One region of the Shewanella sp. SR1 genome, then DNA from elsewhere that is predicted to be linked to it. Evidence: predicted binding sites of a transcription regulator. Region 1 holds the regulator's gene; the other holds the start of a gene.
The links. Region 1 encodes MetJ, which represses methionine synthesis genes. Its sites were predicted from a motif close to TAGACGTCTAGACGTCTA; they were not measured.

Region 2: metH (methionine synthase) is a predicted target of MetJ. The motif match lies at 1,815-1,832, and genes of this name have one in related genera.

The regions. Positions count from the first base shown of each region.
Region 1 covers NZ_JAJAEF010000011.1:147,927-151,847, reverse strand. The annotation lists gene KV201_RS12660 (bifunctional aspartate kinase/homoserine dehydrogenase II) at 1-489, opposite strand, end outside; gene metB (cystathionine gamma-synthase) at 501-1,664, opposite strand; gene metJ (met regulon transcriptional regulator MetJ) at 1,877-2,191, shown strand; gene KV201_RS12645 (sulfite exporter TauE/SafE family protein) at 2,273-3,016, shown strand; gene nrfD (NrfD/PsrC family molybdoenzyme membrane anchor subunit) at 3,122-3,921, opposite strand, start outside.
Region 2 covers NZ_JAJAEF010000009.1:121,251-125,171, forward strand. The annotation lists gene KV201_RS10775 (ABC transporter ATP-binding protein) at 1-404, opposite strand, end outside; cobalamin riboswitch at 504-669, opposite strand; gene KV201_RS10780 (histidine phosphatase family protein) at 873-1,604, opposite strand; gene metH (methionine synthase) at 2,033-3,921, shown strand, end outside.

The DNA of each region.
Region 1 (3,921 bases):
TTCCTGCACCCGAATTTGCGGCACGGCGGCTTCATCGGCCACTAAAATTGAACAGGCATCCACATGGCTTGCGGCCACGCCTGATTCGCGCAGCAGCGCCGCCATTAAACGTGCCGACCAACGCTCGCCAAAGCTCACCACATGGTTAACTTGGTATTCGTTACGTTCGTCGAGGGACAATAGACTGATGAGCTGCGCCTGATCTGTCGCCAAACGCTCGCGCAGATCGCGGGCTTGTTCGTTCGACAATAACTGCTCTACCAACCCCTGTTGGTAGCTGGTCAGCACTTGTAATTCTTCTTGCCACAACTGACCCGCATCACGCAGCGCTAATAATTTATACAGGAAATTCGTACTCTTACCCGCCGCAGAGACCACCACAAGGTCATCGCTATGACCGTGGGTTAACAGGATATGGGCGACTCGGCGATAACAATCGGCATCCGCTAAACTGGAGCCACCAAATTTATGTAAGTGACAACGTGCCATCTATTATTCCTCTACTGACAAGCCGCAACGGCGGCTAATCCTGCTTGAATATCTGCAACTAAATCGGCGGCATCTTCAATACCCACCGATAGACGCAATAGGGTGTCCTTAATGCCTGCCTCAAAACGCGCCTGCGGCTCCATGGCTCTGTGGGTCATAGTTGCGGGCACGGCCACCAAACTTTCAACGCCACCTAAACTTTCCGCCACACTAAATAAGCTGAGTGCACCTAAAAAGGCCACCACTTCGGCCTCGCCGCCCTTGAGCTCAAAACTCAGCATAGCGCCAAAGCCCTTTTGTTGCTTGGCGGCAATGGCATGACCTGGGTGATCCGCAAGACCAGGGTAATAAACTTTGCTCACCACAGAGCTTTGCGTTAACACCTCAACAATGCGCTGGGCATTGGCTTGATGTTCACGAATTCGCACCGCTAAGGTACGTAGGCCGCGCAGGGTTAAGTAACTATCAAATGCCGATCCCGTTAAGCCTAACGTGTTCGACCACCAATGTAAGCTTTCGCCAATTTGTGCATCTTTGGCAACCACAGCGCCGCCAACCACATCGCTGTGACCATTGATGTATTTAGTGGTGGAGTGGATAACGATATCCGCGCCTAACAATAGGGGTTGTTGCAATATCGGCGATAAAAAAGTGTTATCGACCACCACCAGCGCGCCGACCTCATGGCTTGCCTTAGCAATAGCCTCGATATCCACCACACGCAATAGCGGGTTAGACGGGGTTTCGAGCCACACCATCTTAGGATTTTGCGCGATCGCTGCGGTTAACGCTTGGCTGTCGGTTTGATCAACCACAATCAGCTTAAACTGGCCTTTCTTCGCCAAATTAGTAAATAAACGGTAAGAACCGCCGTAACAATCGTGGGGCACCACCAATAGATCATCGGGGCCGAGCAAAGTGGTCACTAGGGTGATGGCCGCCATGCCAGTGCAGGTCACTATGCCAGTGGCGCCCTTTTCTAATTGCGCTAATGCTTCGCCTAAAATACAGCGTGTTGGGTTGCCTGAACGACTGTAATCGAATTCGCGAGGATTTTTATGACCATCGAAGGCGTAATTAGTCGACAAATAAATCGGTGGCACAACTGCGCCATATTGAGTATCGCTTTCGATACCCTGACGCACTGCCAGTGTGGCTAATTGACGCTCTGCCATGGGTGGACTCCTAAATTCGGTAGACTGATAGAGATGTCTGGACGTCTAAATGTACCTAAGCCCAAGGCCATCGTCAATAGGCGTGAAGACGTTTAGACGTCTGAACATAAAGAAATCTGTTTGCAATCACAAAGAAATAGTAGCAATAATTTGACTGTTCTTTGTAAGGGTTTAAAATCTGCCCCGAATTTAGCGTTATAACAGGTGAGTCAATGACTGAATGGAATGGGGAATACATCAGCCCCTATGCTGAACATGGCAAGAAGAATGAACAAGTAAAAAAAATTACTGTGTCTATTCCGCTCAAAGTGCTTAAGGTCCTTACGGACGAACGAACTCGTCGTCAGGTCAATAATTTGCGTCACGCCACCAACAGCGAGCTGTTGTGTGAGGCATTTTTGCACGCCTACACTGGCCAGCCATTGCCTAACGATGAAGATCTGTCAAAAGATAGCCCAGACAGCATTCCCGCCGAAGCCAAGTTGCTGATGGACGAGATGGGGATCGAGTGGGAAGACATGGAATAGCGACTTGTCGCTGGCAAAGTTACATCACAGTGCTCATCAATAGGGATCGTTAACGATCCCTTTTTGTTTATATGGAATCCTATGTTTTCTATGATAGATCCACAGACTCTCGCCTTGGCCTCACTGATTGTATTTCTTGGCGCCTTAACCCAGAGCCTGATTGGGTTTGGCCTAGCGGTTGTCGCCAGTCCTTTGCTGTATATCGTCGATCCGCAGCTCGTACCGGGTCCCGTTATTGCCATGGGATTTACCATCTCGCTACTGACCTTATTCCGGGAACGTGGTCATTTAGAATTCAATGGCTTGCAATATGCGCTTATAGGTCGCGTGCCCGGTGGTTTTATCGGCGCGAGTCTGTTGCTGTTTGCGCCTCAGCCCATACTCGGGTTATCCATCGCCGCCATTGTGGCTGTCGCGGTTATACTCAGCCTGTATAAATTCAGCCTGCCAGTGAATAAGAAAACCCTCTTTGGGGCGGGCGTCGTCTCGGGGATTTTCGGTAATATTGCCGCTATTGGTGGCCCGCCGATGGCGATTCTATTGTCAGGCAAAGACGCTTCGCAGTTTCGTGCCGCCCTGTCGGCCTTCTTCATTTTTAGCTCCACCATAGCTATGGTCATTTTGGCGATCACTGGCTTATTAGAATTGAAGCACCTGTGGCTGTCGTTAATGTTGCTGCCTTCAGTGCTTTTAGGGTATTTAGTCGCGGGGCGATTAGTGGGCAGTGTCGATAAAGATAAAACTAAAATGGCGACCTTAGTCCTATGCAGTATCAGCGCCTTAGTGCTAACGGTGAAATCGGTTATCGAGTTATTGCCCCAATAAGCGTCCTGCTTGTATTGGCAAATCATCTGAAGATTCAAACAATAAAAAAGCACTGACATTGTCAGTGCTTTTCTTTATCTATCAATATCTAAAGCCAGCTTACACTCAGCTTAAATAGCTTTGCCCTGCGTACACAATAAAGTGTCTTAGAGCGAGTACGCCGGTTAAGCTCGCGCAGGCAACCATGATCATTGCGCCCTTAGTATGGCGAGTCGCGGCTGGTAGCAACATGAACAGCAATGGAATACCAAAACCTATACCGACGACGCCTATCCAGAACACGCTTGCCCATAGCCCAGAGGTTAACGACGCTAAGGCCGCAGCCGCCGCGCCGCCCTTGAAGTACAAGGCGCAGAACAACATGAACAGGAACAAGATTTCAATCGCCATCACAGGCAACTCTAAACCGTGCATCTTGACTAAAGTTTTATCGTGGCTGTCAGTCTTAAACAGCAAGAGTGCCAGTACCGCGTTTGCCGCAGCGCCCGCCGATAAACCCGACACTAAAAACAGCGCAGGCAGTACCGCAGTGTTGAGCATAGGGTAAGCATTCATCGCCGAAATTAAGAAGCCAGTGTAAGCCCCTACGCCAATGGCGAGGACAAACAACAATACTTCAATCAGCTTTCGAAATGGCATAAGTAACTTAGCGATAGGCGCTAGGAAACCCAAACCCCATTTTGGTAAGTCATCCCGCAGCACAATAATGGCGTACGCAAAGGCTAAGGGAGAATACGCCAGCAGCGCCAGCACCCCAATGGCCATCACAGACTGGAAGTTATAGTGAATTAAGATCAGCCAGAAGTGGAAGGGTTTGGTTAAATCAAACACTAAGCAGGCTAAACCTAAGCTAATGGCCACAGGCCCAATAATGGCAGCCGCCTTAAGAATGCTGCTTTCGGCTC
Region 2 (3,921 bases), on a different contig from region 1:
TTGGTATCGAACATGCCCTTATGCGGCGTTAAGCCCATGCTGACCAATTGCTCTGTGGTTAGGTCAAAATAATGTGGCGTGTCTTGCTGCACTACAGCGACACGGCAGGCAAACGCCTTGGGCGATAAACGCTCAATATCTTGATCAAACAGGGTAATTTTGCCCTGAGTCGGGCGAACAAACCGATACAAACAGCGTAGCAAGCTAGACTTACCCGCACCGTTAGGCCCAATCAAACCCAACATCTGCCCCGTTGGCAACGCAAAGTTAATATTGGAAAGAATGGTTTTGCCATCGATACACCAGCTTAACTGGCTGACATCGAGCGCGGCCGTCTGGCTCGCTGATGGGCGAGTGTCGCTGTCATTCAAAGCATGGCTCGTTTGGATGGCAGAGAGTTTCACCAAAGTGGTGCTCCTAGCGAGTCCAAACCTGAATAAAAAAAGGTTGTGCACATTGTCATCGGCTCCCTCGAGTCACCCGCTCGAGAACTAAGGCTGCACGCAGCGATAACAGAAATAGGCAGGTCTCCTGACTCGTCACTTTTCTATTGAAAACAATATAAAAAGTCACTCACAGTTGCGGGCACAGTTCGGGCTGACTGACGAGCAGCTCCCCGATTCCCTATTATGTTGAGATTGATTTCAAGCCTTTGCAGCGTGCCTCGGCCATAACTGCCACAGAACACCCTTGCACCGCTCAAAACTCCCAACACCTATTTCTGTGACGTCATCCGGTACACTGCCACCAGCCTTGCAAGGCCGTGTGCATCGGGGACGTCAGGAAAAAGCATTATCCTATATTTACCTTAATTGGCAATCGACAATCACGCTGCTAAGACAAGAAAAATCTTCACCTTAGGGCAACGCGGATCACTCGCAGCGTCCGCTCGGCCAATCTAAACGCCAGTAACAAACGCCGTGCTCATCCTGCAGCACATTAATGCTCACCACGGCCGCCACGGGTAAATCGAGTTGACTGTAAAAGCCCACCGCCCGTTCAACCCCAAGGGCGCGCGCCATTAAGTGACGGATCACTCCGCCGTGAGTCACCACCCATACTTTGGCAGCCAGTTCGCCCGCACTCAAGCTCACACCCACGCTAGCGCCCACAGCCAGCTCGGCGTTTTGTGAGTCAACTGTCAATCGTTCAAACTCGGCGGCGAGTATCTGGTCAATGGCGACATTCACCCGCGACTCGAAGCTTGCCATAGTCTCACCATTGGGCGGCGGTGTTTGCCAAGGGTTTTGCCAATAGGCCGCTAAGCGTTCGCCCTCTTGCTGATACAGCTCATCGAGTCGACAACCGTCCCAATCGCCAAAGTCGATTTCTTGTAAACCCGAGAAAAACTGCGCCTGCAATGGCCTTGACTCTGATACCAACGCCGCCGTCGAATGCAGCTCGGCGGCAAAGGCTTGGGCAAATTCGCCGCAGCGGCGTGAAGTCGAACTATAAATCGCACTGCACACGCTGGCCTGCGCCTCAACCGCTGCCGACATTTGCTGCCAGCCCTTTTCGCTTAAAGGCACATCCACACGGCCGCGTAAAATGGCGCCGCCTTCACACTCGCCGTGGCGTAACAATAACAATCGAACTTGTTTCATCGTATTCCTATGTCTATCACTCGTGGCACATTTTGTTGAAAGCCCACATTAGACCCGTCGTCCTATATACTCAATTACGCCCTAGCCCTGCAACTAGCTCTACAACTAGCCCTAAAAAAAGAGCCGTTAAACTGGGTGAAAAGTGGTGATAGGACTCAATTGTCGTCAGTCAATTTTGACCTTGCCCTGACAATCATAAGTCGCGTATTATGGACGTCTATACGTTTAAATGTCCAAAACTAAACTCTAACGATAAATAACTAAAACGAGTAGTCAACATGTCGACCGACCAGAATAAAGTGCACTTAGCCTAACTAGGGTCGATAACGAGAGCCGATATCTGGACTGCACAACACGCTTTACCCTGCACTTAGCATAACAAGGGTCGATGCTTGGACTTAACTTAGCTGTATTTAAGGTAATTATTTATGACGATACCCTCTACCAAAGCCGGCCAGATATTGGCAGACATTCGTAAACAGCTTGCTGAGCGCATTCTAATCTTAGACGGTGCCATGGGCACAATGATCCAAGACCACAAGCTCGAAGAAGAGGATTATCGCGGCGAACGCTTTAAAGATTGGCACACTGACGTCAAAGGCAACAACGATTTATTGGTGTTGTCGCAACCCCACATCATCAAACAAATTCACACCGACTACTTAAACGCCGGTGCCGACATCATTGAAACCAACACCTTTAATGCTACGACTATCGCCATGGCCGACTATGACATGCAGTCGTTGTCCGCCGAAATTAACTTAGCCGGTGCCCGTCTTGCCCGTGAAGCCTGTGATGAAGTGTTTGCTGCCACAGGCATTCCACGTTACGTCGCTGGTGTGTTAGGCCCCACTAACCGTACGTGTTCGATCAGCCCCGATGTGAACGACCCTGGCTATCGCAATGTCAGCTTCGATGAGTTAGTGAGCGCTTACCGAGAATCCACTAAGGCGCTGATTGAAGGCGGCGCGGATATCATTATGGTCGAGACCATATTTGATACCTTAAACGCCAAGGCCGCACTGTTTGCGATTGAATCGGTATTTGATGACTTATTTGGTCAGCATTCTAAAGACAGATTACCGATCATGATTTCGGGCACCATTACCGATGCCTCAGGCCGCACCCTTACCGGCCAAACCACCGAAGCTTTTTATAATTCCCTGCGCCATATCAAGCCGTTATCTATCGGTCTTAACTGTGCACTCGGGCCAAAAGAGCTGCGCCCGTACGTCGAAGAATTATCCCGTATAGCCGAATGTTATGTGTCGGCGCATCCGAACGCGGGCCTGCCGAACGAGTTTGGCGGCTATGATGAAACCCCAGAGGACATGGCGAACGTGATTGAAGATTGGGCGCGCGAAGGCATGCTCAATATTATCGGTGGTTGCTGTGGTAGTACGCCTGAACATATCCGCGTTATTCGCGAAGCGGTCGACAGACATAACCCGCGCGTCTTGCCCGATATCCCCGTAGCCTGCCGCCTTGCCGGTTTGGAACCACTGACTATCGACGCCCAATCCCTGTTCGTTAACGTGGGTGAGCGCACCAACGTCACAGGTTCAGCCAAGTTTTTAAAGCTGATCAAAGACGGTAAGTTTGAGCAAGCGCTCGATGTGGCTCGCGAGCAGGTCGAAAGCGGCGCGCAGATCATCGACATCAACATGGACGAAGGCATGCTCGATGGCGCCGAGATCATGCACAAGTTTTTAAACTTGATTGCCTCTGAGCCCGACATCAGCCGTGTGCCAATTATGATCGACTCATCCAAATGGGAAGTGATCGAAGCTGGCCTAAAATGTATTCAAGGCAAAGGCATAGTTAACTCGATTTCCCTCAAAGAAGGCGAAGCCAAGTTTATCGAGCAAGCAACACTGGTGAAACGCTACGGCGCGGCGGCCATTATCATGGCGTTCGACGAACAAGGTCAGGCCGATACCAAGGCGCGTAAAATCGAAATCTGTACCCGCGCTTATAGGGTGCTGGTTGATAAGGTCGGCTTTCCGCCAGAAGACATCATCTTCGACCCGAACATTTTCGCCATCGCCACAGGTATCGATGAACACGACAACTATGCAGTCGATTTTATTGATGCCATCAAAGCGATTAAAGCCACCCTGCCCCACGCAATGATTTCGGGCGGTGTGTCGAATGTGTCGTTCTCGTTCCGCGGTAACAACCCAGTACGCGAGGCGATTCACGCGGTATTCCTGTACCACGCCATCAAAGTCGGCATGGACATGGGCATTGTCAACGCGGGCCAATTAGCCATTTACGACGATATCGATCCTGAGCTTAAAGTACGGGTCGAAAACGT